DNA from 4 places in the Geobacillus uzenensis genome. Region 3 is predicted to be linked to each of the others. Evidence: riboswitches for the same ligand, from Rfam matches in the RefSeq annotation. Region 3 holds a riboswitch; each other region holds the start of a gene.
What was found. Region 3 has a riboswitch for S-adenosylmethionine ahead of metK (methionine adenosyltransferase). Riboswitches for the same ligand answer to the same signal wherever they lie in the genome.

Region 1 (7,904 bases), on a different contig from region 3:
GATGAACGCGTGCGCTCCTTCGATGTTTTTCGCTGTTTTCGGAATGACCATGTTGTCAAACCATAAGTTGGAGCCTTCTTTCGGCACGACATAGTCGAGCTTGTCGTTTTCCGCGATGATTTCGGCCGCATCGCCCGACCAGACGACGCCGATGGCTGCTTCTTCATTGGCAAGCAGCAGCTTGATTTCATCGCCGACAATCGCCTTCACGTTCGGCATGAGCCGATCGAGCTTCCGCTTGGCTTCTTGCAAGTGGGCTTTGTTCGTATCATTGAGCGAATAGCCGAGGCTGTTTAACGCCATCCCCATCACTTCGCGCGCCCCGTCGACAAGCAAAATTTGATTGCGCAAGCTTGGATCCCATAAGTCGTTCCAGCTTGTGATGGTCTTGCCGCCAAGCATCTCGCGGTTGTAGACGATGCCGACCGTCCCCCAAAAATACGGCACGGAATACCGGTTGTGCGGATCAAACGGCAAGTTGAGAAACCGCGGCTCGATATATTGCAAATTGGGAAGCTTTCGGTAATCAAGCGGCAGAAGCAGCTTTTCTTCGATCATTTTGCTGATGGCGTAATCGGATGGAACGGCGACGTCAAACGTTGCCCCGCCTTGGGCGATTTTCGCCATCATCGCCTCATTGGAATCAAACGTTTGGTAAATCACTTTCCACCCTGTCTCTTTTTCAAATTCGCGAATGAGCGCGGGGTCAATGTAATCGCCCCAGTTGTAGACCGTCACCGTTTTGCCTCCGCCGTACCCTTCCGCTTCGTTCAGCCGATGAGTGACAAACATCAGGACGAACGCGGCGATAAACACGGCCGCAAATCCTTGGACAAGCCGTCTCACCTACTTTCGCCCCCCTATCCCGTACAAGCGGCCGCCTTTTTGGCTAAGCACGTAATAGCCGATAACGAGCAACATGGTAAATAAAAACAGAAGCGTCGACAATGCGTTGATCGACAAGGAAATGCCTTGGCGCGCCCGCGAATAAATTTCCACGGACAGCGTCGAGAACCCATTTCCCGTGACAAAAAAGGTCACGGCAAAGTCATCGAGCGAATACGTGAGCGCCATGAAAAAGCCCGCCCATATGCTCGGAGCCAAAAACGGCAGCACCACACCGGACAGCACTTGCCAATGACTGGCTCCTAAATCTCTAGCCGCATCAATCAGCGTCGGGCTCATTTCTTCCAGTTTCGGCAGCACCATCAACACGACAATCGGCACGCTGAACGCGATATGAGACAACAGCACGGACGTAAAGCCGAGCTTGATGCCAGCGATTGTAAACAGCAGCAAAAACGAAGCGCCGATGATGACATCGGGGCTGACGATCAGCACGTTGTTGAGGGCGAGAAGAGCGTTTTTCGTTCGCTGCCGCTTGACATAGTAAACGGCGAGCGCTCCGATGACCCCAAGTATCGTCGCAACCGCCGCCGACAGCAGCGCAACGACGATTGTATTCAAAACGATGATGAGCAAGCGGTCGTCGGACAGCACGTCGCGGTACCACTTGAGCGTGAACGATTGAAAATCGTGCATCGCCCCGCCGCTGTTGAAAGAATAATACATCAAATACACAATCGGCATATACATCACGGCAAACACGACTAACAAGTACACACGTCCCCACGCCTGCATCCGTTTCATCGGCTTCCCTCTTTTCTTCCGCTTCCTGTCAGGATGACGATGACCGCCATGGCGATCATTAACACAACAGCGATCGTCGCCCCCATCCCCCAGTTTTGGGTGACAAGAAAATGCTGCTCAATGGCGGTGCCGAGCGTAATGACGCGGTTGCCAGCGACAAGGCGTGTAATCATAAACAGCGACAGCGCCGGGATGAATACCGCTTGGCAGCCGGCCTTCACTCCGCCAAGCGTGAGCGGAAAGACGACGCGGCGGAACGTCGTCCAAGCCGAAGCGCCCAAATCGCGGGCGGCATCGACAAGCGATGGCGGCAGCTCCTCCAGCGCGTTGAAAATCGGCAGCACCATAAACGGAATAAAAATGTACACCGACACAAAGACAAAACTGAAATCGGTGAACAACAGCTGCCGCGGCCCGACGCCCAGCGCTTTCAACAAAGCGTTGGCCAGCCCGTACGTGCCGAACAGCCCTAAAAACGCATACACCTTCAGCAGCAAATTCACCCACATCGGCAAAATAAGCAACAACAGCCATAGCTGCTTGTGCCGCGTCTTCGTCAGCCAATAGGCGGTCGGATAGCCGATGAGCAGCGACACAAGCGTGATTAAAAACGCATACCAAAACGAATACGCCATCATTTTCAAATAAATGGGCGTCCACACGGATTTGTAGTTGGACAACGTCCAATGGCCGTCAAGATCCAAAAACGATTCATACACCAAAAAGACAATCGGGGCCACGACAAACAGCACAAGCCAAATGCCATAAGGGATTAAATACCAGTTCCGCCACGCCCGTTCCGTCATGCGTCCTCATCCTCCTTTTCGAGTCGCATGACGTGAATCGCTTCCGGTTCAAAACGAAGGCCGACCGTTTCCCCGACTTCGGCCTTTTTCGTCGAATGGACAAGCCATTCGTTGCCGTTTTCGTCATAGCCGCAAATTTCATAATGGACACCGCGGAATAAGAGCGAATCGACGCGGATGACGATCTGCCCGTCTTCCGGCGCCGCGAGCTCCAAATCTTCCGGGCGGATGACGACATCGACCGGTTCGTTTGGCGCGAAGCCGCGGTCAACACACGCAAACTGTTTGCCGGCAAATTCGACGAGGAAATCGTCGATCATGCGCCCTGACAAAATGTTCGATTCGCCAATGAAATCGGCGACGAATCGATTGACAGGCTCGTCGTAAATGTCTTTCGGCGTCCCAAACTGCTGAATTTTCCCTTTATTCAGAACAAAAATGTAATCGGACATCGCCAGCGCTTCTTCTTGATCATGCGTGACAAAAATAAACGTAATGCCCAATCGGCGCTGCAATTCACGAAGTTCATACTGCATTTCCGTGCGCAGTTTCAAATCCAAGGCTGACAGCGGTTCATCCAAGAGCAGCACCTCAGGTTCATTGACAATCGCCCGGGCAATGGCGACGCGCTGACGCTGGCCGCCTGACATTTCTTGAATGCGGCGGCGCTCATAGCCGTCTAAGTTGACAAACCGAAGCGCTTCCCTCACTTTCTCGCGAATGTCGGTTTCTTTCATCTTTTTCACGCGCAAACCAAACGCAACGTTTTCAAACACATCGAGATGAGGGAACAATGCATAGTCTTGAAAAACAGTGTTGACTTGCCGTTTGTTCGGCGGGACGTTTTGAATCGGCTTTCCGTGGAAATAAATCGTTCCTTCCGTCGGCTCGATAAACCCGGCAATCAGCCGCAAAATCGTTGTCTTCCCACAACCCGATGGTCCAAGCAGCGTATAAAACTTCCCGCGCTCCATCGCAAAACTGACATCATCCAGTACGGCTGCGCCGTCGTATTCCTTCGTCACTCGCTCGAAGCGGATGATTTCTCCGTTCACTTTCAGCCCCCCATCTTCTTGATGTTCACTATTCCTAATTAGAACATAGGAGAGTAGAAAGTGCAACGGAAAAATATGCTTTCCGCCATGTCGGCGACTAAAAAACAAAAAGCGGCTGACTATTCCGCAGAACAGCTTCCAATTTTGCCCGCAATGCGGAAAGCCGCTGTCTCATTGATCGTTTTTTCAAATTTCCTTGCTTCACCGTATTGAATAATTTCAAAAAATACATTAAATTATATAGTAATAGTCAAGACGAAATAAACAACCGCATACGGACATTCTTATCAAGAGAGGGGGAGGGACTGGCCCGGTGAACCCTCAGCAACCTGGCCCGCGGCCAAGGTGCTAAATCCAGACAGGCAACAGCCTGGAAGATAAGAAGAAGCGAATGAAAAGTCTTCTTCTTAGAAGGCTTTTTTCTTTTACTACAACGAAATGGGGGAATCAAACGTGGGGCTGCTCGATGAGTTGAAACAACGCATTCTCATCGCCGACGGAGCGATGGGGACGCTGTTATATTCGCATGGCGTCGACCGTTGTTTTGAAGAATTGAATCTATCGAATCCAGACGAAATCATTCATATTCATGAAGCGTATATCGCGGCGGGCGCCGATGTCATTCAGACGAATACATACGGCGCCAACTATGTGAAACTCGCGCGCTACGGCTTGCAAGACGAGGTGCCGGCGATCAATCGCGCCGCTGTAAGACTGGCGAAGCAAGCAGCCAATGGGGGGGCGTACGTGCTCGGAACGATCGGAGGGCTGCGCACATTGAACAAAAGCGTCGTACCGCTTGACGAAGTGAAGCGGACGTTTCGCGAGCAGCTGTTTGTGCTGCTTGCCGAAGGGGTTGATGGTGTGCTGCTGGAGACGTATTACGATTTGGAAGAGTTGGAGACGGTGCTTGCCATCGCGCGCAAAGAGACGGACTTGCCGATTATCGCCCATGTGTCGCTCCATGAAGTCGGCGTTTTGCAAGACGGCACGCCGCTCGCGGACGCCCTTAGCCGCCTGGAGGCGCTCGGGGCCGATGTTGTCGGGCTCAACTGCCGGCTTGGTCCGCACTATATGATTCAGTCGCTTGAGGAAGTGCCCCTGCCCAATCGCGCATTTTTGTCGGCGTATCCGAACGCGAGCCTCCCGGATTACCGCGACGGCCGGCTTGTCTATGAAACGAACGCGGAATATTTTGAAGAGGCGGCCAAAGCGTTCCGCGATCAAGGGGTGCGCTTGATCGGCGGGTGCTGCGGCACGACGCCGAAACATATTGAGGCAATGGCAAAGGCGCTCGCCGACCGGACGCCGGTGACGGAAAAAACGGTGAAGCGGCGCACGGCATCTGTATCGGTGCAAGCCGATCGGCCCGCGCCGACTCCGCTTCCCGAGCTCGCCCGCACGCGCCGCTCGGTCATTGTCGAACTCGATCCGCCGAAGCAACTCGGCATTGACAAGTTTCTCGCTGGGGCGAAAGCGCTCCATGACGCCGGCATCGACGCGCTGACGTTAGCTGACAACTCACTTGCCACGCCGCGCATCAGCAACGCCGCCGTCGCCACGATCGTGAAAGAGCGGCTCGGCGTCCGCCCGCTCGTGCATATTACGTGCCGCGACCGCAACTTGATCGGCCTGCAGTCGCATTTGATGGGGTTGCATACGCTCGGCATCACCGACGTGCTCGCCATTACCGGCGACCCGTCGAAAATCGGCGATTTCCCGGGAGCGACGTCCGTGTATGATGTGTCGTCATTCGATCTCATCCGCTTGATCAGCCAATTCAACGAGGGATTATCGTACTCGGGCAAACCGCTCGGGCAAAAAACGAACTTCTCGATCGGTGCGGCCTTCAATCCGAACGTCCGCCATTTGGATAAAGCGGTCGAGCGAATGGAGAAAAAAATTCAATGCGGCGCTCACTATTTCTTGACCCAACCGGTTTACTCGGAAGAAAAAATCTTGCAAATATATGAAGCAACGAAACATCTCGCCACGCCGATCTACATTGGCATTATGCCGCTGGTAAGCGCGCGCAACGCCGAGTTTTTGCACCATGAAGTGCCGGGGATCACCCTGTCGGACGAGATTCGCGCCCGCATGGCCGCCTGCGGCAGCGACCCAGTAGAAGCGGCGCGCGAAGGAATTGCCATCGCCAAATCGCTCATTGACGCGGCGTTTGATTTGTTTAACGGCATTTATTTGATCACGCCGTTTTTGCGCTATGACATGACAGTCGAGCTCGTCCGCTACATCCATGAAAAAGAAGCGGCCGCCAAAGAAAGGAAGGTTGTTCATGGCTAACATCACCTTAGAACAGCAGCTGCAGCGAAAAATTCTCGTCATTGACGGCGCGATGGGGACGATGATCCAAAGCGCCAACCTATCAGCCGCCGATTTTGGCGGCGAGGCGTATGAAGGGTGCAACGAATATTTGACCCTCACCGCCCCGCCTGTCATCCGCCGCATTCACGAAGCGTATTTGGAAGCGGGCGCTGACATCATCGAAACGAACACGTTCGGGGCGACGCGCATTGTGCTCGATGAATACAACCTCGGGCATTTGGCGCTCGAGTTGAACATCGAAGCGGCCAAGCTCGCCAAACAAGCGGCGGAGGCGTTCTCAACTCCCGACTGGCCGCGCTTTGTCGCCGGGTCGATGGGGCCGACGACGAAGACGTTGTCGGTGACAGGCGGCGCGACCTTTGAGGAACTCGTCGCCGCCTATGAAGAACAAGCGCGCGGGCTGCTGTTGGGCGGCGTCGATCTTCTGTTGCTGGAGACGTGCCAAGATACGTTGAACGTAAAAGCTGGATTTCTCGGCATTTCCAAGGCGTTTGAGGCGGTCGGCCGCCGCGTGCCGCTCATGATTTCCGGCACGATCGAGCCGATGGGCACGACGCTCGCCGGCCAGGCGATCGATGCGTTTTTCATCTCGGTGCGCCATATGAAGCCGATCGCCGTCGGCTTAAACTGCGCGACCGGCCCGGAGTTTATGACCGACCATTTGCGGACGCTCGCCTCGCTTGCGGATACGGCGGTCAGCTGCTATCCGAACGCCGGGCTGCCGGATGAAGAAGGCCGCTACCATGAAACGCCGGAGATGTTGGCAGAGAAAATCCGCCGCTTTGCCGAAAAGGGATGGATCAACATCGTCGGCGGGTGTTGCGGCACGACGCCGGACCATATTCGCGCCATCGCCGAAGCGGTGCGCGGCATCCCGCCGCGGGCGATCCCGTCTTCGTTTGACGTCCACGCCGTCTCCGGCATCGAGGCGCTCATTTATGAGGAAACGATGCGCCCGCTCTTTGTCGGCGAGCGGACAAACGTCATCGGCTCGCGCAAATTCAAGCGCCTCATCGCCGAAGGGAAATACGAAGAAGCGGCGGAAATCGCCCGCGCACAAGTGAAAAACGGCGCCCATGTCATCGACATTTGCCTCGCCGACCCAGACCGCGACGAACTCCATGACATGGAGCAGTTCGTCCGCGAAGTCGTGAAAAAAGTGAAAGTGCCGCTTGTCATCGATTCAACCGACGAGCGCGTCATCGAGCGCGCCCTCACCTACTCGCAAGGGAAAGCGATCATCAATTCGATCAACTTGGAAGACGGCGAGGAGCGGTTTGCGAAAGTCGTTCCTCTCTTGCACAAATACGGCGCCGCTGTCGTCGTCGGCACGATCGATGAACAAGGAATGGCGGTCACCGCCGAACGGAAGCTGGAAATTGCCTTGCGTTCGTATGACTTGCTCGTTAACCGCTACGGGGTGCCGGCGCGCGACATCATTTTCGATCCGCTCGTCTTCCCGGTCGGCACCGGTGATGAGCAATACATCGGCGCGGCGAAAGAAACGATCGAAGGGATCCGCCTCATTAAAGAGCGGCTTCCTCATTGTTTAACGATGCTCGGCATCAGCAACGTCTCGTTCGGCTTGCCGCCGGCCGGGCGCGAGGTGCTCAACTCCGTCTTTTTGTACCATTGCACGCAAGCTGGGCTCGATTATGCGATCGTCAACACTGAGAAGCTTGAGCGGTTCGCCTCGATTCCGGAAGAGGAAGTGCGGATGGCCGAAGCGCTTTTGTTTGACACGAGCGATGAAACATTAAACACCTTTATCGAATTTTACCGAAGCAAAATCACCGCCGCCAAGCCGGCTGAGGAGAACTTGAGCTTGGAAGAGCGGCTCGCCCGCTACGTCATTGAAGGGTCGAAGGACGGACTCATTCCCGATTTAGAGAAGGCGCTTGAGACCTACTCCGATCCGCTGTCGATCATCAACGGTCCGCTTATGGCCGGCATGGATGAAGTCGGGCGGCTGTTCAACAACAACCAGCTCATCGTCGCCGAAGTATTGCAAAGCGCGGAAGTGATGAAAGCGGCCGTCGCCTTTTTAGAG
Region 2 (7,904 bases), on a different contig from region 3:
GTCGACGAATACGAAGGAAGAAAAAGGAGAACGTTGCAAATCGCCATCAACCTCATGCAAAAAGGGAAAGTCGATCTGTCTCCGTTAATCACCCATCGCTTTCCATTGGAAAACTATCAAGAGGCGCTGCGGACGGTGATTTACAAAGGGAAAGGGCCGGTCATCAAAGCAGTGTTCGAACCATAATATGCCATCGTCGGAGGAGGAAACATGAAGACATTTACGATCAGCGGAGAGAAGCCAACTCCTTTCCTTCATTGGCTTGCGGACGGAATGAAGGAAACATTTATCGCCAACGGCTATACGTACGCTTGCATCCCCGAAGACTTCGTTAAAGTCGTGTTTCATTTCATCGACCCCGAACGGCCTCGCCCTTACCGGAGAAAGGCGCAGGCAACGTTCGTCGTCTCCGTGATGGAGGCGAAGGAAACGCCGGACGACGTTCATCGGTCCGCTTACCCGTATTTGATTCGCTCGTTGGCCAACCATTTACTTTATATTTTACACACCAGCGACGGGACGACGGACATTTATTTTCTCACCCCTGAACAAGGGTTTTACAAACTGACTTATCAAAAAGGGGAAGAAGAGGCGCTTTTCCGGCGCATATACGAGCGGTTGGAGCCTCTCGCCGCCTCGCGGCTCGTCATCGACAACGATTTTTACGACGACCTTCCCGAGGAACTGTGGAACGGCGATGACGTGACAAACTCATTAAGCGAGGCCGGCAAAAAACTCGACCGCATGAATTTGCTTCCTGCCCCGTTCCCGCTCGAGGAGTACCTTACCCCTCGCGATTTGCGCCACCTGAAAAAGCTTTACGGGATCGGCGGCCTCAGCTACGGCAACTTGAGCGCCCGGCGGGACGGCGAGAGCTTTTGGATGAGCGCAAGCGGGATTAATAAGGCGGATATGAAGAAAGTGGGACAAGACTTTCTCTTAATCCGCGGATATGACGATAAGAAAAACGCCATGAGAGTGAGCGTCCCGCCCAATATCACGCCAAAACGGGCATCGGTCGATGCGATCGAACATTGGATGATTTACCGCGAACACCCGGAAGTCGGGGCCATCGTCCACATTCACGCCTGGATGGACGGGGTGAAAGCGACGGAAATCAACTACCCGTGCGGAACGATTGAGCTCGCCCAAACCGTCGCTAGACTTGTGCGGGAGTCAGAACAGCCTTCGCGGGCGGTCATCGGCTTGAAAAACCATGGGTTGACGATCACCGGGCCCAGCCTGGAAGACATTTTTGAACGCATTGAAGGGAAAATCATCCCGCAAGTGCCGATGTCGTAGCGTGCCCGTGGAATCGGGAAGGAAATCGTCGACAACTTCACTGGTGAACTACCCCCACTTAATTTTCTAGCGAAAATTTGAAGTGGGGGCTTCCAAAGAAGTTTGACTGCTTCAAGCAATCCTTATTCTTTGAGGCGTGTCCACTTCGCCGCTAGAGCATAAGACACTCATTCTTCCTGTTTCAAGAATTCAATGCCGTAAAATTCACAAAGATATTCTAGTTTTTCTTTTATGTTACCGAGAGGAATATTGACAAAGTTTTGATTTGTCTTTTTTCCTAGATTAATATTGCGTTGTAATGTTTCCGCATAGCCAATGACAAGTTTGCCAATTTGATTTTCAATACAGGATTCTTCCTGTTTCAAGAATTCAATGCCGTAAAATTCACAAAGATATTCTAGTTTTTCTTTTATGTTACCGAGAGGAATATTGACAAAGTTTTGATTTGTCTTTTTTCCTAGATTAATATTGCGTTGCAATGGCCAGTGCTTTTTGGTCATTTAATTCTCTTTGATCTTCAGGCATTTCATATTTGTACTGAATCTCAAAGAACCTGGCATGATGCTTAGGAATGATTTCAATCTGCTTAATCTTTTTGTCCAGCAACATTTTTCTTTTATGTTACCGAGAGGAATATTGACAAAGTTTTGATTTGTCTTTTTTCCTAGATTAATATTGCGTTGTAATGTTTCCGCATAGCCAATGACAAGTTTGCCAATTTGATTTTCAATACAGTAGTTAATGATGTAACGGCAAGTCTTGTTGATATAATCATTCACTTTATTATTGCGATTCATAGGCCAGTGCTTTTTGGTCATTTAATTCTCTTTGATCTTCAGGCATTTCATATTTGTACTGAATCTCAAAGAACCTGGCATGATGCTTAGGAATGATTTCAATCTGCTTAATCTTTTTGTCCAGCAACACAGGCGGAATCGTTATCGAGTTCTCGAAGAGTCAAGTATTCTTCTTTGGTCAAACCATTTAGCTGTTGTTTGATACAAAAATACATGTTTTCACCTCCCATCTAACTATATGATACTATATTTTACTGAATCTATCCTATTTTCAACAAAATATAGTTAAGGCGATTCATCTCCCACTTACTCCGCTTCGCTTCGTTGAAGTGGGAGTCTTCTCGCCTAATTAAGATAAAAAAGAAGGAAGAAAAGGGGAGAACTCGTTGGGGAAATGGGTGACATTGTTTCTTTTGACCGTCATCGGCTCCGTTCTGCTATGGATCGCCATCGCCAACGCCTTGAATGAATCAGGAGACGGGCTGCTAAGCGCCGCAGCGGTCATCGCGATCCAAAACGGCCTCATCATCGTGCTTCTTGCCGCCGTCTTGGAGCGGCTGCTGAAAAAATAAGGGGCGGACCCAAAAGGTCGTCTTCCTTCAAGATAGGCATAACATATAGTGCGGCAGAAGCAGTCAGTGCGTATATATAGTGAAGAAAGAGGGTGTCCCGGTTCTTTCGGGACACCCTCTTTGCTTATGGCTTGCGTATCAAAGCCGCTGTATTTTGCGTCTTTCCAGCCGGCCTTATTGTCCAGCGGCCGGAATGACGGCGCCTTTATATTTTTCCTTAATGAAGTCTTGAATTTCTTTCGACTGCAGCACTTCCACCAACGTTTTGATTTCTTTCCGGTTTTCATCGCCTTTGCGCACCGCCACAATGTTGACATACGGGTTGTCTTTCGGCGATTCGACGGCGATCGGGTCCTTCGCCGGATCCAAGCCGGCGTCAAGCGCGTAGTTGGCGTTGATCAACACGGCATCGCCTTCGCCGTTTTGATAAATTTGCGGCAGCAATCCAGCGTCGACATCCGCTTTAAACGTTAAGTGTTTCGGGTTTTCCACGATGTCGTTGACCGTCGCTTTCGTTTTGTCAACGCCTTCTTTCAGCTTAATGAGCCCTTTTTCTTGAAGCATCGACAAAATGCGGCCATGGTCGGCGACCGAGTTGCTCATAATGATCGTTGCGCCATCCGGCAGCTCTTCGATGCTTTTATATTTTTTCGAGTACAAGCCGATCGGCTCGATATGGATGCCGCCAGCGTTGACGAAATCATAGCCATGCTCTTTCATTTGCGATTCTAAATACGGAATGTGTTGGAAGTAGTTAGCGTCAATTTCTTTGTCCGCCAACACTTTGTTTGGCAAAATGTAGTCTTGGAACGTGATAATTTCCAAATCGATGCCTTTTTCTTTCAACATTGGCTTCGCTTGTTCCAAAATTTCCGCATGCGGCACGTTCGACGCGCCGACTTTCAGTTTGACCAATCCGCCGCCTTTGTCCTCGCCAGCGGCGTTTTCATCATTGTTGTTGCCGCCGCACGCTGCTAACGCAAACACCAAGAGGGCGGCCAACAGAGCGCCAAGCCATTTTTTCATTTGTTTCTTCCTCCTTTATCGTTTATCAATTTTCGAAGTGACAAAGTCACCGATCCACTGAATGACAAAGACGATGATGAGCACCAAAACGGTCGCGACAAACGTCACATCGTTATGGCTGCGCTGGAACCCTTCCAAATACGCCAAGTTCCCAAGCCCGCCGGCGCCGACAACGCCGGCCATCGCCGTATAGCCGACAAGCGACACAGCGGTGACGGTAATCCCGGAGACAAGCGCCGGGAGCGATTCAGGCAGCAGCACTTTCCAAATGATCGTCCACGTCGAGGCGCCCATCGCCTTCGCCGCTTCAATGACCCCTTTGTCAATTTCGCGGAGAGCGATCTCGACCATGCGGGCGTAAAACGGAGCCGCGCCAATGATGAGCGCCGGCAGCGCCGCGTTGGCTCCGAGCATCGTCCCGACGAGCCATTTGGTAAATGGAATAAGCAAAATAATTAAAATAATGAACGGAATAGAACGGAAAATATTCACAAACGCAGCAATGACCATATTGGCCAACCGGTTCTCCCATAGGTTTCCCTTTGCCGTTAAAAATAAAAGCAGTCCGAGAACGACCCCGAAGACGAACGTCGCCGCGACCGCCATTCCGGTCATGTACAACGTCTCAACCGTCGCCGCCCACATCGTCTCCCATTGCACGTTCGGCAGGAGGTTAGCGAGCATCGTGAATCACCTCCACCGCCACTTGCTGGCTGCGAATATAGTCAAGCGCCCGGGCGATTTCATCCGCCGCGCCGTCGATGTGCACAAACAGCACGCCGTAGGCGCCTTGATGGGTTTGTGAAATTTTCCCTTGCAAAATGTTCATGTCCACGGCAAACTGCCGCACGACTTGCGTGATGAGCGGCTGGCCGGCCGCCTCGCCGACAAACGTCAACTGCGCGATCGCCCCGTTCGGGTATTGGCCAAACAAATGGGAAACCGCTTCTTCCGTTTCCTCTGGTTCGACCAACTGCTTGACGAACCGTTTCGTAATCGGCTGCTGCGGGTTGCGGAAGACGTGCAGCACTTCGCCTTGCTCGACGATTTTGCCGCTCTCCATCACTGCCACGCGGTCGCAAATTTTACGGATGACGTGCATCTCGTGCGTAATCAGCACGATCGTCAGTCCGAGCCGCTTGTTAATATCGACAAGCAAATCCAAAATCGCGTCCGTCGTTTGCGGATCCAATGCCGATGTCGCCTCATCGCAAAGCAATACTTTCGGGTTGTTGGCGAGCGCACGGGCAATGCCGACCCGCTGTTTTTGCCCGCCGCTTAGCTGCGACGGATACGCATCTTCCCGCCCGGCAAGCCCGACAAGCTCGATGAGCTCATCGACCCGCTTTTGCCGCTCGTCTTTCGGAACGCCGGCAATCTCAAGCGGAAAGGCGATATTTTCCCGCACCGTCCGCGACCAAAGCAAGTTGAAGTGCTGAAAAATCATCCCGATTTCTTGGCGCGCCTTGCGCAGCTCCCGTCCTTTAATGCGCGCCATATCGCGGCCGGCGACGATCACCTGGCCGCTCGTCGGCTTTTCGAGCCCGTTTAACAGCCGGATGAGCGAACTTTTCCCCGCACCGCTGTAACCGATAATGCCGAAAATTTCCCCTTCACGAATGTCGAGCGACACGTTGTCGACAGCTGTCACCGATCCATTCGCCGCATGATAAATTTTCGTCACTTGTTCAAGTGTAATCATCGTTTCACCTTCCTTCCTCTCAAGGCGGCGGAGCGCAAAAGAAAACCTTTCTGCCCGCAGAGAACAGAAAGGTATTATCTACCATTCCGTCTCTTATCTCCCAAAGCAGGCCGCTTTGTGTGAATTGGCACCTTTTCAGCGGACGCGCTGACGGTTGCCGGGCTTCATTGGGCACATCCCTCCACCTCTCTTGATAAGAGCGCAACAATCGCCTATTCAATTGATTACGAGTGTGATTGTATCATTGGATGTCGAACAGTGTCAACAAATTTTTTACCCAACATGACGATACGGCTTGGCCAAATGGAGGAGCGATTCCAGCAACAACATATGGCGAAAGCTTCCCGATACGTACACTTCCTGCAGCCGGACGAGCTGCTGCAGCTTCAGCTCGCCGCTCAGCAACGACTCAAGCGCTTTCGTTGAGCCGCGCACCGTTAACGTGTTTCGTTCGTCCTTTTCGCTTGCTGCGGCAGCCGGCTCCTTGCCGATCGTCAGCAAAGCGACGCCTTCTTCACTCTCAAAGCGCACACACAATTGCTCATCCGGCAAAATCGGCAATAAATGGCGCAACATTTGCATCCGTTCCATGAACTGTCCCACTAACTGACGCACTTCCATTGACCATCCCCCCATCTCCCTTTGTTCCCTTTATTTCCATACAGAGGGGGAGGAATCCTTTACAAAAATCTCGACAGTCATTGTGGCGAACCAACGCTATTTTTGTCATTTCCAAAGAAATATGTCAAATGGCGTCAAAAAAAGGCAGGTAGTCAGCGCGGCAACCGAGCTTGAATTTCCTCATACAAGTAAGGGACGGAATGAAACGCATACCATTTGCCGGCCATCGTTCCGCCAACAAAAAGAAGCAAGCAAGGAACGCTTTCAATTTTCCAAACGGCTGCTTGCTCCGGAATATAATTCACGTCTGTTTCGTAAAACGGCAGCGCCGGAAACAGCTCTTCAACCACCGTCAACATCCGTTTCGCCAGCTGGCACGTGCCGCACAGCGGAGTATACAAATAAAGAGCCATAAGCGGCTGCTCACTCACCGTCCGTTGGACCTCTATTCGTTCAATCGGTTTCACTCGCCTCTTCCTCTCATTAACGAGTCGATGCGGACGTCAAAATGCGCGCGCAGCAGCACTTGGGCTAAATGCCAAGGCGGAGCGGCAGCCACTTCGCGGTACGCCCGGTCAATATAAATATGTTCCGCCTCCGGAAACATGCGGCGAAACTGCCGACGCAACTTCTCCCCTGCCTCATCGGCGTCCGCAAGCACGTATACATCCTGGCCCTCCAGCTCATCAGCCAGCTCCTCAAGGCGCGCATCACTGATCGTGCCGTTCGTGCAAATAATGACGACCGGTTCGTTCAGCACGGCCGCCACTTTTTGTTTATCTGATCGACCTTCTACGATAATCACTTTTTCTGCCCGTCGCATGTCCGACCCACCTAACTTCAAAAAGGATACCATATTGTATGTCCTGCGCCGGCAAAAGGTTGAAAAAAAAGCAACGGCCATCCACCGTTGCCTTTTAACACCATCCCGCCTCCCCGTCGCAATCGACATATTTTTGGTCCGGTTCAACGGTAGCGGTCACATCTTTGTAGATTTTTCCGTTCTGTTCGGTATACCCATTTTTCAACTGGACGGCCGCCGGAAGCGGAAAGCGCCCGATGAGCTCCCCTTCCTCGTACAAGTCCAACGAGCGGCCGTTCAGCTTGCCGGTCACCCGGTCCGTAATATCGATGCGCGTTCGTTGCAGCGCCATCGGGAGCACCCCTTTTCAATCAAGTTCCGGTATGTATAGAGTGCCCGAAATCGGAGGCGGAGATTGCAGGAACGTTTATCCTTCGTTGACCATCGCCTCGTATTGTTCAGCCGTCAACAAGTTGTCGACTTCGCTTAAATCGTTCGGTTCAACGACAATCATCCACGCTTTTTCATACGGCGATTCATTCACATATTCCGGGTTGTCGTTTAACGCTTCATTCACTTCGACGACCGTGCCGCTGATCGGCGCATACAGTTCCGAAACGGTTTTCACCGACTCGACGCTGCCGAACGGCTCATTCGCCGTAATTTCCGTTCCGACTTCCGGCAGCTCGACAAACACGATGTCGCCAAGCTCTGATTGGGCAAAATCGGTAATGCCGATGCGCACTTTGTCCCCTTCGACGCGCACCCACTCGTGCTCTTTAGAATAGCGAAGTTCTTTTGGCGTGTTCATCGAATCCCTCCATTGCGACAAATTGTATTCTTTTTCATCATAACCGATTTTCGACAAAAACTCACTGAGTTCATTTCATTTTGGTGAAAATTTTTATCTTTCTGCCGACAGACGCCCGGCGAAAAACGACTCATACGCTTGCTCGCGAAATCCGACAATGACCCGTTCGCCATCCGTTAACATCGGCCGTTTCACTAACATCCCGTCCGAGGCGAGCCACTCGAGCATCTCCTCCTCCGATGCGCCGTCAAGCTTGTCCTTTAATCCGAGC
Region 3 (7,904 bases):
CCGATCGACTTGCTCATCGGGCCGATGTGGAGCGCCAATAAATGGGAAGTATTAAACGCCATTGACGCCGAGCTTGAGCGGCGCAACAGCTATCAAGGAAAACGATACAAACAAGAGGTGGCGGCCCGATGACATTGATGAACATTTTGCCGTTTGCCCGCTTTTTGCTTGCCGGCGCGGTCACTGAAGGCGACCTTGCCATCGACGCGACGGTCGGCAACGGCCATGACACCGTCTATCTTGCCGAACGCGTCGGCGATCGCGGGCATGTGTTTGGCTTTGACATTCAAGCGGAAGCGATCGCGGCGGCGGCGGCCCGCCTTGCTGAACGCGGGCTGCACGGCCGGGTCACGTTATTCCAACAAAGCCATAGCGAACTGCTCACAGCGCTTCCCTGTGATGTTCATGGCCGCATTGCCGGCGCCGTGTTCAACCTCGGCTATTTGCCGGGCGGCGATAAACAAATCGTCACCAAACCGGAATCGACGATTCAGGCGGTCGAACAGCTTCTTTCCGTCATGAAGCCGGGCGGTGTCATCGTTCTTGTCGTTTACCACGGCCACCCGGAAGGAAAAATCGAGCGCGACGCGCTGCTTGATTACGTGCGTTCGCTCGACCAGCAACACGTCCATGTGCTAAAATACGAATTCCTCAATCGGCGCAACGACCCGCCGTTTATTCTTGCGCTCGAAAAGCGACAGGCGGAGATCGCTCCTTTTCCCCGATCCGCCCCCAAATAAAAACGGCTGTCTTTACGAGAAAGACAGCCGTTTTTGTTTCTCTTGCCAAAAACGATACGCTTTTCCGTTCCAATAGAAAAACTGCGACGCCGCCCCGCCGGCGCGGACGAGCTGACGCGCCAACCGGCGCAAGCCGCGCTGCTTTTTCACCTTGTCATCCGACAAATACAGCCCAAGCAAGCCGCGGTGAATCAAACGGTGAAACTCGCCATGGGGCAGTTCGCCGACATGGCGGTCCGCTTCCTCAATAAAGTGGCAAAGCCGTTCGAGCAGCACCGTTTCATTCGGATAGTAAAAACAAAAGTTCAAATCGCCGCCTTCGCGGTCTTCTTCTTGATCGATCAAATAATCAAGCAAAATGTGCAGCCCTTGAATGTACGGAAAATAACCGTCGCGCACTTGTTTTGCCATCTCCGGCGGCAGCGACTCGCCAAACGCATACGCCACAAGGCAAAAAATGCCGAGCGTCGAGCCGGAACAGGCGGAAAACTCGTACCATTCCATCGGCGGCAAGGCGTCTTTGTATTGGGCAAACCACCGTTCCAGCCGCGGCACGCGCTCTTTTGTATCGACGTGTTTATGTACTTGCAAATCGCAATAATATCCGGCCAGTTCATGCAAAAATGGAACGATCGTTTCGTAATGGCGCACGGTCTTGAGCACCTCTTGGCACGTGCGCACGAGCGCCGGCAAATAGCCGCCGTCTTCCTGCTCGCGGCGATGGCGGTAATAGTTCGACGGCTCCGCCCCGAGCGTCAAAGCATCCGGCATCGAGTCGTGCAAGGCGCGAAAATCGAGCGGATCCAGTGAGGTGCTCCGGTCGCACAAGTTATCTAAGTAGTCGCTAATCGTCTGGTACGCGACGATAAAGCGGATGCACGCTTCTAATTGTTCCCCCGCCAAAAGTGCCAAAATTGCACCGCCTTCACAATGGAACGTTTTCGACGCAATGCTCGCCAACGCTTGACGCCGCAGTTCCGGGTCAGGGATTTGCTCCGCCTGCCGCTGCCAATAGGCAAGCTCGCGGTGGACAATGGGAAACACGTCGCGATAGACCATTTTCATTAACGCAATCGGATGTGTCGGAATTTTCAATGGGCTCACCTCGGGCGCAAAAACCTTGCTCTTTTCTCTTCTAGTATTGCCATCCATGCAGCTTGGACAAACCGGTTTGGCTGCAGTCCGCTTCCTGTTGTTTACGAACGGCGGACAACTTTGTAAAATACAAATAGACAGACGATTTTGCATAAAGAAAGGAACGAAAGCGATGATTTATCCATACAAAGGAAAGACGCCGCACATTGCCCCGTCCGCCTTTATCGCCGATTATGTGACGATCACCGGCGATGTCACGATCGGCGAGGAGACGAGCATCTGGTTTCACACCGTCATCCGCGGCGACGTGGCGCCGACAATCATCGGCAACCGGGTCAATATTCAAGATAACTCAATTTTGCATCAAAGTCCAAACAATCCGCTCATCATTGAAGACGGCGTGACCGTCGGCCATCAAGTCATTTTGCATAGCGCCATCGTTCGCAAAAACGCCTTGATCGGCATGGGATCGATCATCCTCGATGGCGCGGAAATCGGCGAAGGCGCGTTTATCGGCGCCGGCAGCTTAGTGCCGCCCGGCAAAAAAATCCCGCCGAACGTGCTCGCCCTCGGCCGGCCGGCGAAAGTCGTCCGCGAGCTGACCGAAGACGATTTCCGTGAAATGGAACGCATCCGCCGCGAATACGTGGAAAAAGGGCAATATTACAAAGCGCTCCGGCAGCAGCGGCCCATCGAGCCGTAACGAGCGGCTGGAATGTCGGGCGTTTCCCATCGCCCTTGGCGGCCGATGACGAACCAACAGCCGAGAAACACGTCAATCACGCAGTCGTTGCCATGCCGTCATGCTCGCCTGACCAACCAATGCGAAAGCAAGCCAAAAAGAAAAAGAGGGGACGGCCGGCGATTGCCGATCACCCCCTCTTTTTTCGTTATTGTCCGTTCGCTAACGCCAACGCTTGCTCTTTCAGCACAGCCGCTTTATCGGTGCGTTCCCACGGCAAATCGACGTCCGTGCGTCCGAAATGGCCGTAAGCCGCCGTTTGTTTGTAAATCGGACGGCGCAGGTCAAGCATTTTGATGATGCCGGCCGGACGAAGGTCGAAGTTGTTGCGCACGACTTCAATCAAAATGTCTTCCGACACGTTGCCGGTGCCGAACGTATCGATCGAAATCGAAACCGGACGGGCGACACCGATGGCGTAGGCGAGCTGCACTTCGCACTTATCAGCAAGCCCGGCCGCGACAATGTTTTTCGCCACATAACGGGCCGCATATGCTGCCGAGCGGTCAACTTTCGTCGGGTCTTTGCCCGAGAACGCACCGCCGCCATGGCGGGCGTAACCGCCGTACGTGTCAACGATGATTTTCCGCCCTGTCAGCCCAGCGTCCCCTTGCGGACCGCCGATGACGAACCGGCCGGTCGGGTTGATGAAATAGTTCGTGTTCTCATCCAACAACTCCGCTGGAACCACCGGTTTGATGACGTGTTCTTTCATATCGCGTTCGATTTGATCTTGCTCAATTTCCGGATGATGCTGCGTCGAAATGACAATCGTGTCGACGCGCACCGGTTTGCCGTTTTCATCGTATTCGATCGTCACTTGCGTTTTGCCGTCCGGACGCAAATACGGCAACACGTCCGTTTTGCGCACTTCGGCCAAACGGCGCGCTAAACGGTGGGCAAGCGAAATCGGGAGCGGCATCAACTCTTCTGTTTCATTGCAGGCAAACCCAAACATAAGCCCTTGGTCGCCGGCACCGATCGCTTCAATTTCCTCGTCGGTCATCTGACCTTCGCGCGCCTCGAGCGCCCGGTCAACCCCCATCGCGATATCCGGCGACTGCTCGTCAATCGACGTCAGCACGGCGCACGTATCGGCGTCAAATCCGTATTTTGCGCGCGTATAGCCGATCTCGCGAACCGTATCGCGGACGATGCGCGGAATATCGACGTACGTCGACGTCGTAATTTCCCCGCTGACAAGCACGAGACCTGTTGTCACGCTCGTTTCACAAGCGACGCGGGCGTTCGGATCTTTTTCCAAAATGGCATCCAAAATGGCATCGGAAATTTGGTCACAAATTTTATCCGGATGTCCTTCGGTTACAGATTCTGAAGTAAACAAGCGGCGTTTGGCTGACATTCGGCTCATTTCCTCCTCTTGACGTAATGTGGCGATACGGAACTCGTTTCCCTTCGCAATATAAAAAAACCTTTCCTGTCACGGTGAGGAAAGGTCATTGCAATCGGATTGCTTCCTTTCACTCTTATCGTTCAAGGACCACGCCTTGCCACAGGTTAGCACCATTTCACATATGTAAAATTGTGACGGTTGCTGGGTTTCATCGGGCCTGTCCCTCCACCGGCTCGGGATAAGAGTATCCGTTCAATGACTTATCTTATCGCAATGGAATAAGCAAAGTCAACCGCAGAAATGAATTTTTTATTATCTGAAAAATAGGCAAAATAAGTTCAAAAAAACCTACACAATTAGTATGGACTATTAATAAAAATGTGTTATACTATTTTCAAGAGTGATTACAAAAAGAAGGCAGGTTGTGAACATGGGGATCGCAAACATGACAAATAAGCTTTCTTTGCTGCTGCAAAAACCGTACGTACATCACCAATTGTCCGTCGCTGAGCTCGTCGAAAAAGTGCTGCAACGACACGAAGGACGGCTGACGCACACCGGAGCCGTCGCCGTCACGACCGGCAAATATACCGGACGGTCGCCGAAAGACAAATATATCGTGGAAGAACCGTCGACGAAACAGACCGTTGATTGGGGAACGGTCAACCAGCCGATGGCGCCGGAAACATTTGAAAAACTGTATGATAAAGTGCTCGATTATTTAATGAGGAAAGAGGAACTGTTCGTCTTTAAAGGCTTTGCCGGCGCCGATCCGAAATCCCGGCTGCCGATTCAAGTCGTCAACGAATTCGCTTGGCACAACTTGTTCGTCCATCAGCTGTTCATCCGGCCGAGCGCTGAAGAGCTCGCCGCACATGAGCCGCAATTTACCGTCATTTGCGCGCCGAACTTTAAGGCGGACCCGGCTGTGGACGGCACGCGCTCGGAAGCGTTCATCATCATTTCCTTTGAACGCCGCGTTGTCCTAATCGGCGGGACGGAATACGCCGGTGAAATGAAAAAATCGATCTTCTCGGTGATGAACTATTTGCTGCCGGAACAAGGCATCCTGCCGATGCACTGCTCGGCCAACGTCGGCCAGGAAGGCGACGTCGCCCTCTTCTTCGGCTTGTCGGGAACCGGGAAAACGACGCTCTCGACCGACCCGAACCGCCGCTTGATCGGCGATGACGAACACGGCTGGTCGAGCCGCGGCATTTTCAATATCGAAGGCGGCTGCTATGCGAAATGCATCAACTTATCGCGCGAGAAAGAGCCGCAAATTTTTGACGCCATCGGCTTTGGCGCCGTGCTCGAAAATGTCATTCTCAACGACGCGACGCGAGTGCCGGATTACGATGACGGCACGCTGACGGAAAACACGCGCGCCGCCTACCCGCTTCAAGCGATCAAAAACATCGTCGACCCAAGCGTCGCCGGCCACCCGTCCACGATCGTGTTCCTGACGGCCGATGCGTTCGGCGTCCTGCCGCCGATCAGCAAACTGACGCGCGAACAGGCGATGTACCATTTCTTAAGCGGCTACACAAGCAAACTCGCCGGCACGGAACGCGGCGTCACCGAACCGGAAGCGACGTTCTCGACGTGCTTTGGCGCGCCGTTTTTGCCGCGCCCGGCCGTCGAGTACGCGGAAATGCTCGGACAAAAAATCGCTGAGCACAACGTCCGCGTCTTTTTGGTCAACACCGGTTGGACAGGAGGGCCGTACGGCGTCGGCAGCCGCATGAAGCTCGCCTACACCCGCGCGATGGTGCAAGCCGCCGTCGAAGGAGAGCTTGACAACGTCGAAACCGTGCAAGACCCGATCTTCGGCCTCGCCATCCCGGCGCACGTCCCCGGCGTGCCGGACGACGTCTTGCGCCCGCAAAACACATGGGCCGACAAACAAGCGTACGAACAAAAGGCGAAAGAGCTGGCGGAAAAATTCCGCGCCAACTTCCAAAAATTCGCCCACATCGATCCGTCCATCGAAAAACTCGGCGGACCGCTCGTTTAACAAGAACCCAGCCGGACAGGGAACCGTTCCCTGTCCGGCTGTTTTTTATTTCTTTCCTTTGCTTTGGACTCCGACACTGAATCCTTAAGCATTTCTGTACGTCGATCCGTTTCATTCGCCTCAAACAACCTCAAAACAACCGGACTCGATCAAACGCAATGGGCTTCTGTGTTTTCATTTGTCGCAATGGCCATTAGTTCTGTAAGGAATACGTAATGTCATCAAAAGATGGATGATTAATGAACTTGCGCATGATTTCTAAAGTTTTTACTCCCTGTTCCCCCAAGAATTGTGTTCTTGCCTCTATTTCTTCAACTGTTTTCCGCAAATCATTCATATACTTATCACAATTTTTAGTATCATTAAACAAGTGATCAAGATGCATAATTCCTATAGAAACTCCAGCAGCATGATATGCCTCACATTTCGCACCCTCCCAACGAAAATCGGGAGGATTTTTTGTGTCCATCGTCGAATGAATCCTTGACATACAAGGAAAGTGAAGGAGTTTTTCTCTCATGAACGTTCAAGTCAAAAAGGTCTATCGCAATTATTATTTGAATATAATAAGTGCCCTATTCAAGAAACTGGGCCTGCCCCAATTGATTGACCATCTCGTTCCCGTTGATCCACAGTGCCAGACTCGAGTCAGCGATGCCGTTCAGGCCATCATCTACAAGTCATACGGAACGACCAGCGATGGTAAAAAAAGGATAGCCATCGCTCGTCGTGTTGGTCAAAAAGTTATTCTGAAAAACTAAATAAAAAATCCTTTGTTTTGACCTTGTTAGGGTGCGAAATGTGAGATATGCTCTGTCTAAAGGCCTTTTGATTTTCAAGATACTCTAAACAGAATAAGGGGGAGGCTTCCATTGCTTCAGTATATCCATTTACCTTTAGCAGATTGTTGAAAATCAACCCGTTTTCCTTCGCTCCATCGTTTTGGGGCGTGGCAAAAAGCCAGTTTCATCAAAGACTGAAGATCTGATTTTTGGTTCATTTTGACTATTCCATCACCAGTCGTTTCGATGATCAAAGAGAGGATTGAGGTCATGAAAAATAAAACATTTCATTTCCTTTGGATCGGACAATCTTTCGCGAATTTCGGAGATGTGTTCTACATTGTTTCCGTTGTCTCTTACCTATATCATTTGACATCGAAAGCCATGGCTGCCGCATTAGTCCCTTTTTTCGTTACATTGTCGTTATTTATTAGCGGAATCGTCGCACCGATATTTTTCGAAAAATATAAACTAAAAACGTTATTGTCCTACGGACAAATGTGTAAAACATTTCTGCTGCTTTTTCTCTCGCTGTTTTTGCAATGGGGTGCGGAACATTACACTGCGATCGTTTATGTTTTTGTATCATTGATCGCTTTTTTAGATGGGATCAATAATCCGATTAAAAACTCCCTCGTTCCTTTTATCGTTTCCAAGGAGGAAATCTTGAAAGCCAACAGTTTTGTAAACACGTTAGACCAATTCATCAAACTTAGCGCATGGCCGATTGGGAGTTTGATTGTCAGTGTAGGGTCGCCGTTCCTTTTAATCAATATCACCTTATTGTTCTATGTCGTCTCAAGCATTCTCATGTTTCTGTTGCATATACAAGAACATACAAAGAAGAAGACGGCTCAAGGCAAAGGCCTAAAGAACTTTCTCCTTTCGATCAGTCTAGGATGGGAATACACTTGGAGAAATGTGCACGCTAAATCGATTAGCTTCATGTCATTTTTTGAAGGAATCGGAAATGGGGTCTGGATTTCGGCCATCCTTTATATGTATGTGAAAGAACAATTACATGTAGGAGAGGAATGGTGGGGATATATTAACTCTGTTTTCTTTGGCGGCATGGTGATAGGGGGATTGTTAAGCGTTAAGTTTAGTCAATCGGTTGAAAAAAACCAGCAATTTTTTGTATTGTTTGGCCCGTTTTGTATCGCTATTGTCACAC
Region 4 (7,904 bases), on a different contig from region 3:
GCTGGCGCCTCTTTCGCCCCTTGGCGGCCTTGGTTGCGGCGCACCCCCTCGTCGCAGGCAAAGCCGATGAGAGCCGCTGCTTGTTCCATCGGCGCCAACGGCTGCGTCAAATCCAACAAACGAATGCGCTGGTGGAGGCGAAACGCCCGTTCATCGCTCACACTGTCCACCCGCCCCGTCCAGCGGCTTTTCTCGGGTTGTTGGTACATCGAATCATCCCCTTTCGACGATCAGCTACCTGTTTCTTTCGCTGCCGCTTCGCCGTTCTCCTTCCTGCAAGGTCAGAAAGAGGTGGGAGAGGGGTTGCTCGAAATGCCGCTTGGTCCGCTTTCGGAATCCCCTATGTCCCGCTCGCACGAATGACCGGTGTTTCATCGTTTTTCCATGATCAGTACAGATGACGTGGCGCTCGCCACCTCTTTGCCGTTTTGCCGCACGATGGCGGTCACATAGGCGATTGTGCGGCCGAACTTTTCCACTTGCGCCTCGATTTCCGCCTCCCCGGCTTCCATCGGACGATGAAACGTCGTTTGTAAGTTGATTGAAGCGTGCATTTGATCATCATGAAGCAAGGTCGTCACCGCATACGCCATCACAATATCCGCAGCTGCGCCGACAAATCCCCCCATAATGACGCCGTTGCCGTTGAGCAGCGATTCACTTACCTTCCATCCCCCTTTCGCATAGCCGTTTTGTGCTTCTGTCAAGCGAACGCCGAGCGTTGTATCGCACGGCGGCGGCGCGCTTTGGCCGGCGATGACGTCATGCAAGTTGACGGTTGATTTCATGCTGTGCCACCCTTTCTGTTTTCGTATCGTGTTACTTTATTCGCGGGAAGGACGCGATTTCCGTTACAGAAAACTTATAAAACTTTTATAAAGCCTTTATCAAACTTTATAAAAGTTTATGTTTCTTTCCTTGTTCATCGCACCCGATTTCGCCAAAGCTACTCTCGTTGGATGTGGCGCTCCGAAGGCTTCAATTCCCCACTAACGAATGGGTACATGTCAATAGCCGCTTTTCGTGCTAGGCTATTGACTCACCATATTTTTTTAAGTTTCTACTTGCGTTCACATCCCTGTCTATTTTACTTCCACATTCATCACATACAAACGTTCTTTCTGACAAAGAAAGTTTCTCTTTTACAGCCCCACAATGGCTGCAAGTTTTAGACGAAGGGAAGAATCGATCGGCAAGTATCAACTTGATCCCATTCCAGGCACACTTATATTCCATTTGCCTTTTAAATTCATGGAATGTTTGTTCTTGGACGGCTTTCGATAGCTTTCTGTTCTTTAGCATTCCATGAGTATTTAAGCTCTCCATGACTACATACTCTGGCTTGGTTTTCACCAAAGATGCAGTGATTTGATGAATAGAATTGTGCCTGATGTGTTTTAGCCTTCGATAGGTCTTTCGAACAAGGAATTCCAACTTCTTTATATTGTTTGTTTTTCTGTAACGGTATTCACCTCTATACACAACTTGTATAATAGTTTTTGCAAATTGTATATAGAGTTTTACGAAATTTTATAAATTTATTTTAACTGTTCCATGCCTTCCTAGACCCCAACAATGACAAGGGGGATGATGGGCTTGGCCCGCCAGCGCGAGCTGAACTGCAGGGGGCGCTCAATTCTTCACCGCCCTCAGCGGCAAAGCGCCGAAGAAAGCGCTAACAAAAACAGCGGCTTTTCGGCGCTTTTTGCTGTTTGTTAAGGGCGGACAAATGTTTTCGGCATCACGACGGCGATGACTTGCCCGCGGGCGCATAATTCGCCATTGGCGAACACTTCGGTGTCAACTTGCCATTTTTTCGGATGAATTTCCGTCACTGTGCCGACGGCCACAAGCGGCACCCCGTGCGGCGTCGGTTTGAGAAAATCAACATGCAATGAAGCGGTGACAAAGCGCGGTGGCGCTTCCCCGCTGCCCGGCTCATGGCCGTTTTTCCGGTGCAGCGCCAGCGCCGCTGAACCGGTGCCGTGGCAGTCGATGAGCGAGGCGATCAGCCCGCCATACACAAATCCAGGGATGGCTGTATGTTCGGGGCGCGGCGTGTATACGGTCACCGTCTTGTCCCCTTGCCATCCGGTGCGGAAATGGTGGCCGTGCTCGTTCAAACGGCCACAGCCATAGCACCAAGCGAATTCATCCGGATAGTCGTCTTGAATAGCGTGAACGATCGTTTCTTCCACGAAATCTCCTCCCCTCTTTTTCTAGTATATCATCCAATCGGAAAGGCCTCGACCCCTAAAGCGCACTTTTCGCCCCAAAGTTGCTGTCCATGCCACAATGAGCGTCGTGAACAACGAAGCTGCTCCATCGGGAATCGTTCCCGAATGTCAGCCCTAACACACACGGACCGCCATCCGTACAAAGCGAAGCTGACAGACCTATGCCACCGCTCGGCGTGCGGTCAAGGCAAGAAAATAGAAGGAGGCGCCAGCCACGCTCTGGCGCCCAAAGCCCGATCGATGGCGACAGGCGGCCGAAATCGCAGGCCGCCTGTTTTCATTCTTCTTATCGTTCCGGCTCGTAAAATTCGATCCATTCCCCGTCCGGGCCGAGGAAAAACAAATATTTCGCCCCGTTCGGAAGCTCCGTAATGTCCTCCCAAACGAGCGGGACGCCAAGCGACACGAGCCGCTCTTTCTCCTGCTCAATGCCTTCGACTGTAAAGGCAACATGATGCACTTTTCCTTCCGTCGGCAAATTCGGATTGTATCCTTCAATCAGCTCGACGATGATCTGTCCGTCAAGCCCTAAAAACGCCAGTTTCATCGTCCCGTTTGTATGGATCATCTCGCTGAGCAGCTCGAGGCCGACGACGTTTTGATAAAATGCTTTTGATGTTTCAATATCTTTCACCTGGATGCCAACGTGTTCAAATTTTTTGACTGCCATTCGTTGTTCTTCCTTTCTATGATTCAATGGAAAACACAGCCCGCAAATACGGGGTCATTCGTGGTGGGAAAATGTCCTTTTTTCCTAGCTCCATCCATACATAGCGGTCAAGAGCATACGGTCCTTCCGCTTTCCATTCCTCCGCCTCATCGTTCGTCAGCACGATGGAAAACATCGCTCCTTGCGCTTCCCCATACAAGTGGATATAGCCGTCCCCGCGGTCGATATGCACCACCGCCTGCCGATCGAACCGGATGAGCTCCGTCCGCACGCAGCGCATGACATGAACAGCAAACGTCGCCGCCGGCAAATGCGCCGCCATGCAAGCGCGCAGCGACAGTCGTTCCGCCACTGCTTCCCCCTCACCTCCCTTTCAATAAAAAACCCCCTTCCGCCTCGGAATGATGCGAAAGGGGATAGCCGTTCTTATCATCCAAAGCGACATCGCTTTGCGGGTGTTAGCACCTTGCCAGCGGCAGGTTGCTGTGGGGTCATCAAGCCCGTTCTCTCGCCCACTCTTGATAAGACGTATGTAATTTACCTCTTATGTTACCATAAGTGGGCAAAGGCAACAACTTTTTTGTTTATTCTGTCTACTTCAACCTTTGCGATGTTGACTGTTTGACGCTGAGACATAGACGAGACGACAGGCCGTTTCGTTTCTTCGCAGCTGTTGTGTTTCATTTTGTTTGAGCATTTAGCACATAGTTTTAGGAAATAGGATAGTGGCTTTCTCTCGTTTTTCGTGCCGCCCGCTAATAAATCGAAGCTTGTGAGGGCTTGCATTAGAACCGATTTCCGCTGCCAAACTGGCAACTGCGCCTCTCGTTTCAGCCACAAAAAAACGGACACCCTTAGCGAAGGGCATCCGTCTTCCCTTGTTATTTAAACGCCATCGCCGCCCGCACCGCTTTTTTCCATCCTTCATAGAGCGCGGTCCGCTTAGCGTCGTCCATCTTCGGCTCAAAGCGGCGTTCGAGCTGCCACTGAGCGGCAATGTTTTCGCGGCTGTCCCAATAGCCGACCGCCAGCCCGGCCAAATACGCCGCTCCGAGCGCCGTCGTCTCGTTAATGATCGGCCGCTCAACCGGCACAGCGAGCAAATCGCTTTGAAACTGCATCAATAAGTTGTTTTTCACCGCCCCGCCGTCGACGCGCAATGTCGTCAGCGGGAGGCCGGCATCCGCTTCCATGGCGGCGAGCACGTCTTTTGTCTGGTAAGCGAGCGATTCCAATGTCGCGCGGATGAAATGCTCTTTCGTCGTGCCGCGCGTGAGGCCGAACACCGCCCCGCGCACCTCGCTGTCCCAATACGGCGTGCCGAGGCCGACGAACGCCGGGACGACGTACACCCCATCCGTTGACTCGACTTTTTCCGCGTACGTCTCGCTGTCGGCCGCCGTTTTGATCATCCGCAAGCCGTCGCGCAGCCATTGAATGGCCGAACCGGCGACAAAGATGCTGCCTTCAAGCGCATATTCGACTTTGCCATCGATGCCCCAGGCGATCGTCGTCAGCAGCCCGTGTTTCGATTGGACCGCTTTTTCTCCCGTATTCATCAACATAAAGCAGCCGGTGCCGTACGTATTTTTCGCCATCCCTTCCGTAAAGCACGCCTGACCGAACAAAGCCGCCTGCTGGTCGCCCGCGGCTCCCGCGATCGGCACCTCCACGCCGAAGAAATGATACGGAACCGTTTTCGCGTATACTTCCGAGGACGGGCGCACCTCAGGAAGCATCGCCTTGGGCACGTTTAAAATTGCAAGCAGTTCGTCATCCCATTCGAGCGTATGAATGTTGAACATCAAAGTGCGCGATGCGTTCGAGTAGTCGGTCACATGGGCGCGGCCGCCGGATAACTTCCAAATGAGCCACGTGTCGATCGTGCCAAACAGCAGCTCGCCGCGCTCCGCCCGTTCGCGCGCCCCCTCGACATGATCCAAAATCCATTTCACTTTCGTTCCCGAAAAATAAGCGTCAATGAGCAGTCCCGTTTTTTCGCGAAACAGCGGATCATACCCTTTTGCTTTCAACTCGTCGCAAATATCAGCTGTCTGCCGCGATTGCCAAACGATGGCGTTGTAAATCGGGTTGCCGCTCTCTTTTTCCCAGACAACCGTCGTTTCCCGCTGGTTCGTAATGCCGATCGCCGCCACTTGTTCCGGCTTCACTTGCGCCTCGGACAAGACGCTGGCAATGACCGCAAGCACCGATCCCCAAATTTCGTTCGCGTTATGCTCGACCCAGCCGGGCTGTGGGAAATATTGAGTGAACTCTTTTTGCGCCATATGGACAATTTCCCCATTTCGGTTGAACAAAATGGCGCGCGAGCTCGTTGTACCTTGGTCAATGGATAAAATGTATTGGTCTGTCATGAACATTCCCCTCTCTTGTTCGATTTTTCTGCCTAGCAGCTCCTCCTCCAACGCCGGACGTTCTGTCAGGTCGAACGGCGTTCCGCTGCAGCTGATTCCCTCTCTTTTCGATGAACCATGCCGACCCCAGCCAGCACCGCCGCCGCGGCAATGAGCGCTCCCCATAGCGCCGGGCTTGCCTTGCCTAAAAACAGCGCTTTATACACCAAGCTGCCTAACGCGCCGCCAAGCAGCGGCCCGACAATCGGCACCCATGCATACGACCAGTTCGACGACCCTTTTCCCGGAATCGGCAGCAAAAAGTGAGCTAACCGCGGCCCAAAGTCTCGCGCCGGATTAATGGCATATCCGGTCGTACCGCCGAGCGACAGCCCAATCGCCACAATCAAAAAACCAACAACAAACGGATTGAGTCCATCGGCGAATCGGTTGGCGCCAATGGCCAAAATGGCCAGCACGAGCACAAATGTGCCGATGATTTCACTCAACAAATTGGCTGCCGGATTCGGCACGGCCGGTCCGGTCGCAAACACACCGAGTTTCACTGCTGGATCATCCGTTTCCTTCCAATGCGGCCAATAGTGAAGATAAACAACCGTCGCACCGGCCATCGCCCCAAGCACTTGGGCAATGACGTACATCGGTACATCTCCCCATGGGAAGTCGCCGCTCAACGCTAACGCCACCGTCAGCGCCGGATTGAGATGGGCGCCGCTGTACTTTCCGACCGCATAAGCGGCCACCGCCACCGCCAGCCCCCATCCCATCGTAATGACGATCCAGCCGGAATTTGCGGCATACGATTTCTTTAAGTTCACGCCGGCGCACACCCCAGCTCCGAAAATGATAAGCAGCGCCGTGCCGACGAGTTCTCCTAAAAATGGTGACATTTGCTCGCTTCCTCCTTTTCATTCGCGGTTTCTTCTTTTATTTCCTGCTTCGGCGGACCTTCCGGAAGGATGCCTGTTGGGCGAAAAACAAAAAACCCACACACTTCCCCCTAACAAGGGAACATGTGTGGGTCTCCGTTTCTCCGCCACAAACTCATTAACTTGTCTCTAGCATAGCGCAAATGTGTAAGCGTTGTCAACCTATTTTTTCGGCAAAATTTGCACATAGTCGAAGTCGAGCGTATCGACCGCGTCTTCGATATGAAGGCGGGTGATGAACCGGTACGACCGGCCCGGGCGCGATGGCGGCAAGGTTTCCGGAATCGTGTAGGAAAACGGGATTTCCTTTTTCTCGCTCGGCTTGATCGCGAACGCTCCGGCCGCCGGGATGACAGCCACGACCGCATCGCGCTCCTTGCCGTTTTCGATCGTTTTTTGCACAAGCTCGACGTCGAGCCGCTCGATCCTTTGTTCCACCGTTCCGCCGTAAATGTGGACGATCCCTTGAATCACTTCTCCTTGGCGCCATAACGATTTATTTAAGATCAAGTCGACGTGCGCCGACCCGACTCCGACTTTTGACATCATTTTGCGCAATAACACCGTAGTCACCTCTTTGTCTCTCTTGTCATATCATCATACGAAAAAACGAAGCCGCCTGTTTCAACGCGAGCCAAAAAAGAAACAGACGATGCTCTCGCGGCACGTCTGCCCCTGGGAGAAGCAGGGACGAATGCGGCTTGTTTTGTTACCGCTTACATTCGAGATTACCGCATTCGCCTTCCGCTGTCAATTGATTATTCGTACACATTTTCGTTCTCGATAATGTAGTCGATCCGGATGACCGGGACGTCTTGTTGCTCGACTTCCGCGACAATCAAGCCGACGCGATCGTTGTAGATGCAAAACGTGTCCTGCCCTTTGCGGAACGCTGATTCCCCGTACGAAAGAACCATGTGGTAAATTTTATTGTCGCTGAAATAACGGCGGCTCACCCGGTTGCCCAGCCGGACGATCACTTCTTGGCCCGCGATTTTTCCGCGGTACATCCGCTTCTCCCCCTTTTTGTCATTCCTATTCCAATGTATGGTTTTTTTCGGCCGTTCATGACTTTTTTCTCCTTCAGCCGCCCGTTTTCCTTTTCCATGCGGCGTTTTTTAGACGGGCAAGCCACTTTTTTCGGAAATTTCCTTTCTTTTGCTTGACGCGGTAACCTTCGGTAGTGTATAGTAAAGTCATCACATAACAGAATATATTTCAGGCATTCAGCACGAATACGCTTCTTGGATTGCTGTGGAGTATATTTTGTTATTTGATAAAAATCTTGAGGTTAGCCAAGCTGGCTAAAGGTATTAGGAGGAATTCAGTATTATGCAACGTGGTAAAGTAAAATGGTTTAACAACGAAAAAGGCTACGGTTTTATCGAAGTGGAAGGCGGTTCGGACGTATTCGTTCACTTCACGGCAATCCAAGGTGAAGGGTTCAAAACGTTAGAAGAAGGCCAAGAAGTTTCGTTTGAAATCGTACAAGGAAACCGCGGACCGCAAGCAGCGAACGTTGTCAAATTATAAGGCTTCGTTGACATAGACGAAAGAACGGGAGCGGAAACAAAAGGCACCTTAGTCAAGGTGCCTTTTTCCATTTCAATGCATAGATTCAGTCAAGAGGCAAACAATAGCAAAGGGAGGTGTTCATATGGCAAAACGCGATGCCGACGTACATACAGGGTAC

Region 1: linked by a shared signal. The riboswitch ahead of B9L21_RS12265 (bifunctional homocysteine S-methyltransferase/methylenetetrahydrofolate reductase) and the one ahead of metK (methionine adenosyltransferase) in region 3 are both predicted to bind S-adenosylmethionine.
Region 2: linked by a shared signal. The riboswitch ahead of B9L21_RS00995 (methionine ABC transporter ATP-binding protein) and the one ahead of metK (methionine adenosyltransferase) in region 3 are both predicted to bind S-adenosylmethionine.
Region 4: linked by a shared signal. The riboswitch ahead of B9L21_RS09615 (hypothetical protein) and the one ahead of metK (methionine adenosyltransferase) in region 3 are both predicted to bind S-adenosylmethionine.

The regions. Positions count from the first base shown of each region.
Region 1 covers NZ_NEWL01000007.1:80,850-88,753, forward strand. Annotated here, with positions in the region: gene B9L21_RS12245 (ABC transporter substrate-binding protein) at 1-846, opposite strand, end outside; gene B9L21_RS12250 (ABC transporter permease) at 847-1,650, opposite strand; gene B9L21_RS12255 (ABC transporter permease) at 1,647-2,456, opposite strand; gene B9L21_RS12260 (ABC transporter ATP-binding protein) at 2,453-3,511, opposite strand; SAM riboswitch class I at 3,793-3,895, shown strand; gene B9L21_RS12265 (bifunctional homocysteine S-methyltransferase/methylenetetrahydrofolate reductase) at 3,965-5,812, shown strand; gene metH (methionine synthase) at 5,805-7,904, shown strand, end outside.
Region 2 covers NZ_NEWL01000001.1:217,631-225,534, reverse strand. Annotated here, with positions in the region: gene B9L21_RS01030 (hypothetical protein) at 1-186, shown strand, start outside; gene B9L21_RS01025 (class II aldolase/adducin family protein) at 211-1,302, shown strand; partial or broken gene B9L21_RS18235 (RNA-guided endonuclease TnpB family protein) at 1,473-1,911, opposite strand; partial or broken gene B9L21_RS01015 (transposase) at 1,926-2,247, opposite strand; gene B9L21_RS01010 (hypothetical protein) at 2,486-2,671, shown strand; gene B9L21_RS01005 (MetQ/NlpA family ABC transporter substrate-binding protein) at 2,846-3,697, opposite strand; gene B9L21_RS01000 (methionine ABC transporter permease) at 3,713-4,381, opposite strand; gene B9L21_RS00995 (methionine ABC transporter ATP-binding protein) at 4,371-5,399, opposite strand; SAM riboswitch class I at 5,490-5,599, opposite strand; gene B9L21_RS00990 (sterol-binding protein) at 5,673-6,020, opposite strand; gene B9L21_RS00985 (thioredoxin family protein) at 6,173-6,487, opposite strand; gene B9L21_RS00980 (toprim domain-containing protein) at 6,484-6,843, opposite strand; gene B9L21_RS00975 (YusG family protein) at 6,938-7,174, opposite strand; gene gcvH (glycine cleavage system protein GcvH) at 7,250-7,633, opposite strand; gene B9L21_RS00965 (arsenate reductase family protein) at 7,727-7,904, opposite strand, start outside.
Region 3 covers NZ_NEWL01000002.1:47,788-55,691, reverse strand. Annotated here, with positions in the region: gene B9L21_RS01815 (TIGR01212 family radical SAM protein) at 1-132, shown strand, start outside; gene B9L21_RS01810 (tRNA (mnm(5)s(2)U34)-methyltransferase) at 129-740, shown strand; gene B9L21_RS01805 (tetraprenyl-beta-curcumene synthase family protein) at 753-1,835, opposite strand; gene B9L21_RS01800 (gamma carbonic anhydrase family protein) at 2,008-2,538, shown strand; gene metK (methionine adenosyltransferase) at 2,726-3,940, opposite strand; SAM riboswitch class I at 4,062-4,176, opposite strand; gene pckA (phosphoenolpyruvate carboxykinase (ATP)) at 4,362-5,948, shown strand; gene B9L21_RS01785 (hypothetical protein) at 6,142-6,417, opposite strand; partial or broken gene B9L21_RS01780 (DUF4277 domain-containing protein) at 6,467-6,626, shown strand; gene B9L21_RS01775 (MFS transporter) at 7,001-7,904, shown strand, end outside.
Region 4 covers NZ_NEWL01000006.1:435,855-443,758, forward strand. Annotated here, with positions in the region: gene hutG (formimidoylglutamase) at 1-209, opposite strand, end outside; gene B9L21_RS09595 (PaaI family thioesterase) at 372-788, opposite strand; gene B9L21_RS09600 (RNA-guided endonuclease InsQ/TnpB family protein) at 1,027-1,482, opposite strand; gene B9L21_RS09605 (PaaI family thioesterase) at 1,716-2,198, opposite strand; gene B9L21_RS09610 (VOC family protein) at 2,524-2,907, opposite strand; gene B9L21_RS09615 (hypothetical protein) at 2,924-3,259, opposite strand; SAM riboswitch class I at 3,331-3,435, opposite strand; gene glpK (glycerol kinase GlpK) at 3,789-5,282, opposite strand; gene B9L21_RS09630 (MIP/aquaporin family protein) at 5,348-6,172, opposite strand; gene B9L21_RS09635 (sporulation protein) at 6,374-6,775, opposite strand; gene B9L21_RS09640 (hypothetical protein) at 6,970-7,221, opposite strand; gene cspD (cold-shock protein CspD) at 7,544-7,744, shown strand; gene B9L21_RS09650 (DUF2564 family protein) at 7,869-7,904, shown strand, end outside.